DNA from 3 places in the Butyricicoccus sp. OF10-2 genome. Region 1 is predicted to be linked to each of the others. Evidence: predicted binding sites of a transcription regulator. Region 1 holds the regulator's gene; each other region holds the start of a gene.
What was found. The regulator LexA, encoded in region 1, represses DNA repair genes until DNA is damaged. The targets are predictions, from matches to a motif close to CNAACANNTGTTNG.
Positions count from the first base shown of each region.

Region 1 (2,275 bases):
CTCCGACTGCGGGGAGACCATCGTGCGGCCGCGTCCATAGCCCTGCACCTTGCCGTAGAACACATACTCCTGTCCGACGCGCAGCTGCGCCGCAGCATACGGATTGTTGAAGTAGGTGACGTTCAGCGTGCCGGTTTCATCGTAAATCGTACACTTGACCAGCGTCAGGCCCTTGCGGATACGGTTGACCTTGGGTTCGGTGCCGACCACAGCGCGCACAGCATACTTGTCCTCCATGCCGATTTCCGCAATCGGCGTGATGTGAGTGCGATCCTCGTAGTCGCGCGGGTAGGTCTCGAGCGCGTCACGAAGCGTGCGGATATGCAGTTTTTCGAGCAGCTTCGCCTTTTTCGGGCCGATGCCCTTGACGAACTGGATGCTGTCATCAACCGATGGCATGAGGATTCTCCTTTGGGAATTTTGATTTGCAAGGCACCCGCTTTACGGGGCGCACGAACCGCGCAGGCGGTTCGCCCATTCTGGGCGGCGCCCTTTTTTCTGCACCAATTGACCGGGGCGCACGAACCGCGCAGACGGTTCGCCCTAACGGGCGGAGCGTTTTTCGCTGAAGTTCAGCGGGAGTTCGCCTACGCGGCGGGCGCATAAGAGGGATGGACACCAAAGGTTTCCACCCCTCTTATGAATCTCCCCGTTTCCTCTTAGCACAGCGAAATTTGCAGAACTGAGACTATAAAGGAACGGCAGAGGATTTTTTCTTCCGCAGGACGACTGATAGCCGTCCATGTATCCGCGTATTCGCAGGGTCAGATACCTTTCTGCTACACATACGGGCAACTCTACGCTGGGTGCGGCATAACAGTGCCGCACCCTGTGTAGCAGCAATCTATCTGTGAACTGCGAACAGGTTGCGAAAGATACGCTGTGGTAACCCGACTGCCGTTCCCCTTTTCGAAGCGGTCGCCGCTCTCTGGTCTGCGCCAGACTAACAAACAAAGGGAAACGGGAGTAAGAGGGTAGAAACCGTAGGTGTCTACCCTCTTGCCCTCGCTGCGGGCGCGGCAAATCCCCCGCTTGATTTCAAGCGAAAAACCTCCCGCCCGTTAGGGCGAACACGCCTGCGGCAGTTCGCGTCCCCCGCTCAGCCGGTACTGAAAAGGCTGCTCTTAATACTCGCGGTAAACCGCCTTCACCACGCCTAAAATCTGGCACCCGGTGCCGTTGATCGGCGGATACGCCGGATTCTCCGGCATGAGCCAGACACCGTCCGGCGTGATGTTGAGCGTCTTGCAGGTGGCCTCATCCTCGAGCAGCGCGATTACGATGTCGCCGTTGCGCGCCTGCACATCCTGCCGGATAATGACCAGATCATCATCCATAATGCCCACGCCGATCATCGAATCGCCGCGAATGCGCAGCGCGTAATACTCGCCGCCGCCCACTGCCGGTTCGAACGGCACATAGCCGATATGCTCCTCCACCGCGAGGATCGGCATACCGGCGGTGACGCGGCCCAGAATCGGCACGCGCGGCACCATGGAAGGGCCGCTGACCGGCGTCAGCGCACGCGATTTATGCTCATTCGGCTCCAGATAACCGGCCTCCTGCAGCTTTTTCAGGTGCGCATGCACGGTGGACGGCGACCGCAGTCCCATCTCTGCACCAATCTCACGCACCGAAGGCGGATAGCCGTGTTCGAGGGAATAACTGCTTATATAATCCAGTATCTGCTGTTGTTTGGCGGAAATCTTCTTCATTTTCGGCACTCCTCGCTGTTTCCGTCGGAACATACGTTCGTAATTTTATCCTTATTATACCGCAATCCGCTGCAATAAGCAAACATTTGTTTGCATTAACCTGCACGAATTTTCCGTGTTAATCGACACTATTCTTTAATTTATCCGGTTTTCTGCCGCCGTGTTGAAAAATAACGCAGTTTCGTCACCGCATTGCTTGTATTTTACATGATTTTGTTATATCATATAAACAGCAAAAGTATTGATTATTGCGGGGCAGACGCATTCTGCCTTAACTCGCAGGGAGGTTTTTATATGACCATCAAGACCGATCTCGGATATATCGACATTACCAACGAGGTGCTGGCCGGCATTGCGGGCTATGCGGCATCCTCCTGCTTCGGTGTCAAAGGCATGACCATCCGCTCCATGTCGGACGGACTGGCACACCTGCTCGGACTGGAAAACCAGTCGCGCGGCGTAAAGGTCACCGAGGCTGTGGACGGCGGTGTCAACATCGACCTGCACATTGCAGTCGAGCACGGCGTGAATATTGCCACCGTCTGCCGCTCTATCATCGG
Region 1 is NZ_QUMC01000034.1:9,488-11,762, reverse strand. It holds gene recG (ATP-dependent DNA helicase RecG) at 1-399, opposite strand, end outside; gene lexA (transcriptional repressor LexA) at 1,125-1,715, opposite strand; gene DXB00_RS14275 (Asp23/Gls24 family envelope stress response protein) at 2,010-2,275, shown strand, end outside.

Region 2 (2,275 bases), on a different contig from region 1:
AAGGATGTGGACGAGATCGTCCGCACCATTCAGCTGATCTCCGGCTCGTTCGGCGGCATCAACCTCGAGGACATCGCGGCTCCGCGCTGCTTTGAGATCGAGCGCCGTCTGAAAGAGGTCTGCGACATTCCGGTATTCCACGATGACCAGCACGGCACGGCTGTCTGCTGCGGTGCGGCTCTGCTCAACGCCTGCCGCCTGACCGGCCGCAAGGTGGATGAGATCAAGATGGTTGTCAACGGCTGCGGCGCGGCTGCTATCGCCGTTACCAAGTTCCTGATGTTCCTCGGTGTCAAGCACATCACGATGGTTGAGCGCTTCGGCATCGTCTGCGAGGGCGATGAGCGCCTGAATCCGGCACAGCAGGAGATGGCCAAGGTCACCAACCGCGAGCACATGACCGGCACGCTGGCCGATGCTGTCAAGGGTGCGGATGTATTCTTCGGCATGTCCGCTCCGCAGGTGCTTACTGCAGAGATGGTCTCCACCATGGCCAAGGACCCGATGGTATTCGCTATGGCAAATCCGGTGCCCGAAATCTGGCCGGAGGACGCAAAGAAGGGCGGCGCTGCCGTTGTCGGCACCGGCCGTTCGGACTACCCGAACCAGATCAACAACGTGCTTGCGTTCCCGGGCATTTTCCGCGGCGCACTCGATGTTCGCGCAAGCGACATCAATGAGGAGATGAAGCTGGCAGCGGCTAAGGCGATCGCGGCCTGCGTTTCCGATGAGGAGCTGAACGCGGAGTATATCATGCCGATGGCGTTCGACAAAAAGGTCATCCGTTCGGTAGCCGATGCCGTTGCACAGGCTGCCCGCGATTCCGGTGTGGCCCGTATCTGAGCGCAGCAGACGAAAAGTTACAGATAAGACAAAATCAACCGCGCGGGAACAATCTCGCGCGGTTTTTGCGCAAAAGTGCGTGCACGCACACGCACAAGTTCGCGGAATGACAAAAACAGCGGATTGCACAACTCGGCTTTGTGAAAAAATGCGTTTGACATTTACAGTGCATAAGGGTACAATAAGAATAACAAAAATGCGTTTGTTCTGCGCAGACGCAGAGAGAAGATTATGGAGGGAATAACTATGTTAGATCCGAAGAAAGTAAGACTGGGTATCTGCCCGATCGGCTGGTCCAATGATGATATGTGGGATCTCGGCGACGAGAACACCTTCCAGCAGTGCATCTCTGAGATGAAGCTCGCTGGTTTTGACGGCTGCGAAGTAGGTCACAAGTATCCGGAGGACAAGACTGTCCTCAAGCACATGCTGGACGCACGCAACCTGACCATCGCTTCCAAGTGGTTCTCCTCTTTCCTGGTTGACAAGCCGTACGAAGAGGTAGAGGCTGAGTTCATCAAGGAGCTGGATTACCTGTCCTACGTTGGCGCTACCGCAATCAACGTATCCGAGCAGTCCGGTTCTATCCAGGGCCAGCTGGACACCCCGGTTCTGGACGACAAGAAGCGCGTTCTGACCGACGAGGAGTGGGATCGCTTCACCACCGGCCTGAACAAGCTGGGCAAGCTGTCCATGGAGAAGTACGGCATCCGCACCTGCTTCCATCATCACATGGGCACCGTATGCCAGACCGTTGAGGAGACTACCCGCCTGATGGAGAACACCGATCCGAAGTATGTATTCCTGTGCTTCGATACCGGCCACTTCACTTTCGCTGGCGAGGATCCGGTAAAGATGCTCGAGAAGTTTGCTGACCGTGTTGGCCACGTTCATCTGAAGAACATGCGTATGCCGCTGGTTGAGAAGGCTCGCGCTGAGCACTGGTCCTTCCTGGATGCAGTTCGCGCAGGCGCATTCACCGTACCGGGCGATCCGGACGGCTGTGTAGAGTTCGACGCTGTATTCGATCTGCTTGACAAGGCTGGCTACACCGGCTGGATCATGGTAGAGGCTGAGCAGGATCCGGCTAAGGCTAATCCGTTCGAGTACGCTAAGATGGGCCGTGAGTACATCACTGCACACACCGGTCTGGGCGGCGAGGTTGTTCTGAAGAAGTAATTCTTCGCATATCGCGCAATAAAACACGAAACCGAGGGCATTTGCCCTCGGTTTTTTGCGTTCCCCAAAGGATATATGTCGTTAAGAACCGTTTGCACCGACCGGAAGCCTCCCCTGAAAGGAGAGGGGAACCGCCGAACGGCGGTGGAGGGGTTTGCCGTACCCACGGCAGAGGATTTCGCACGCTGCGGCGTGCGGGAATGTTGCCGCTGCGCGCGGCGGGTGCACAAGAGGGTAGACAACCTGCGGTTTT
Region 2 is NZ_QUMC01000023.1:39,883-42,157, reverse strand. It holds gene DXB00_RS11875 (NAD(P)-dependent malic enzyme) at 1-843, shown strand, start outside; gene iolE (myo-inosose-2 dehydratase) at 1,090-2,022, shown strand.
Region 2: iolE (myo-inosose-2 dehydratase) is a predicted target of LexA. The motif match lies at 1,035-1,048, and genes of this name have one in related genera.

Region 3 (2,275 bases), on a different contig from region 1:
TTCTCCGCAACAGTGAGGTTTTTCAGCTGGTTCAGCTCCTGAAAAATAATGCTGACACCGCGTTCTCGCTGTTCCTCGATACTGCGGGATACGATCTTCTCACCCTTGTAGATGATCTCGCCCTCGTAGTTGGTGTTGACACCGGCAAGTACCTTCATAATGGTGGACTTGCCTGCGCCGTTCTCACCGAGCAGAACGTGAACTTCGCCCGGCTTTGCGTCAAAATGAACATGATCCAGTGCCAGAACGCCTGGAAACTGCACTGTGATATCGTTCATTTCCACTAAGTATTCGCTCATCTCGCCGCCTCCCTTGTCGTTTGTTTATGATGTTTTTTCTCTCGTTGCGTTCGGTCAGCCGCAGTGTTGGAGCACCGCGGCATCCGAACAGAAGAAAAAAGAGAGAAATGAGTGAATCATATCAGATTCCGGTGGTTTTTCGGATATACTCGCGCGCCATTTTTGCGTATTCGAGCGGATTTGCCTTTGCCGGGTCCTGCTCGGCTTCAACGATGAACCAGCCCTCGTAATGCGCGTCATGCAGCGCCTTGAATACGCCCGGATAGTCTACGCAGCCGTCACCCGGAATGGTGAAGCAGCCTTCCAGAACCGCCTTGCGGAACTTGAAGCCCTCGGCATATGCCTTTTCCATCATGTCCGGACGGATGTCCTTGAGGTGAACGTGGCCGATGCGAGGACCGAATTCCTTCGCCGCCTTTACGGCGTCCTCCCCCGAGAAGGTGAAGTGACCGGTATCAAAGCAGAGGTAAACGTAGCGCGGATCGGTGTTGTCCATCAGGCGCTTGGTTTCCTCGAAGGTCTGAACCACAGTCGCCATATGGTGATGAAAGCACAGCTTGAAGCCGCGGTCAGCAGCGATCTTGCCCAGCTTGTTCAGACCGTCGGTCAGCTTGTCCCATTCTTCGTCGGTGGCAACCGGCTTGTTGTTGCCGAACATCGAGCACTCCTCTGCGAACAGGCAGCGGGTCAGTTCGCAGACGTTCACGCGGCTTGCGCCGACTGCCTCGAGGAAATCAAGCTGCTTGATGAATGCCTTTTCGTTCTCCTCGTACGGCGTGGAGCACAGGAAACTGGAGAACCACTGGGACGCGATCTTGATGCCGCGCAGGTCGAGTGCCTTGTTGAGCGCTGCCGGGTCGGTCGGGAACTTGCCGCCGACCTCGGTGCCCTGAAAGCCGGCAAGCGCTGCTTCAGAAACCATCTGCTCGAAGGTCAGCTCGCCGCCGAGCTGCGGCATATCGTCATTCGTCCAGCCAATCGGCGCAATGCCGAGTTTTACGTTATTGAACATCTTTCACGCTCTCCTCGTTTTGTGCTTTTGTTTTGATTTGTGCCTTAAGCACAATTTATTTATAGCACGATACTTTTGCACTGTCAATGACATATAAAATGCTGTATTTATTGTAAAATACGGATTGTGCAAACTTTGTGCCGTTTTGCAAGCGCGCACACTCAGATTTCCACCGATACAAAAAAGATTGTTCGAAATTTTGTGATATAGTCACAATATTTGCAGATATTTTTGTAATTTAGCAAATATATGACGCTGTTATACGATATATCTTAGTGCTTTCCACGGGTTTCAAAAATGTGTATTGTTTTTTCGTGTGCCTATGGCACAAATCGAAAAACTATGATATGATACTGTTATCAGAAGCAAAGGACGGTTGCAGCATGGCAAAACGAATAACGATCAACACGATAGCAGAACGGGCAGGCGTGTCGCGCGGCACAGTGGACCGCGTTCTCAACGGGCGTCCGCACGTCAAGCCGGAAATTGCCGAGCGTGTGCTGCGCACCATGCGCGAACTGGGCTACGCACCGCCGCGTGCGGAGCAGGCGGACGCACTCGGACTCAGCAGGTCAGCGGCTGAACTGCCGCCTTGCCGTCTGGGTGTGCTGTTGACGAGCGAAAGCGGCTATCTGCGTCAGGAGCTGCTGCGCGGCGTGCAGGACGCACAGGACTTTCTGCGCGATTTCAATGTGGAATTTCTGGTGCAGAAATGTGAAACCGAGCTGCCGGAGGAGGCGGTCGAACGGCTGGAGGTACTGGCAGGACAAGGCGTGAACGGCATTGCGGTTTGTGCGAAGGATCATGCCGCTATCGTGCACAAAATCAACGAGCTGCGCGAAAAAGGGGTCGTCTTTGTCACGATGAACACCGACCTGACCGGCTGTGACCGGCTGTGCTTCATCGGTCAGGATCTGATCCGCAGCGGTCGTGTTGCCGGCGAGCTGATGGCGAAATATCTGCG
Region 3 is NZ_QUMC01000033.1:21,886-24,160, reverse strand. It holds gene DXB00_RS14165 (sugar ABC transporter ATP-binding protein) at 1-299, opposite strand, end outside; gene iolE (myo-inosose-2 dehydratase) at 421-1,311, opposite strand; gene DXB00_RS14155 (LacI family DNA-binding transcriptional regulator) at 1,695-2,275, shown strand, end outside.
Region 3: iolE (myo-inosose-2 dehydratase) is a predicted target of LexA. The motif match lies at 1,492-1,505, and genes of this name have one in related genera.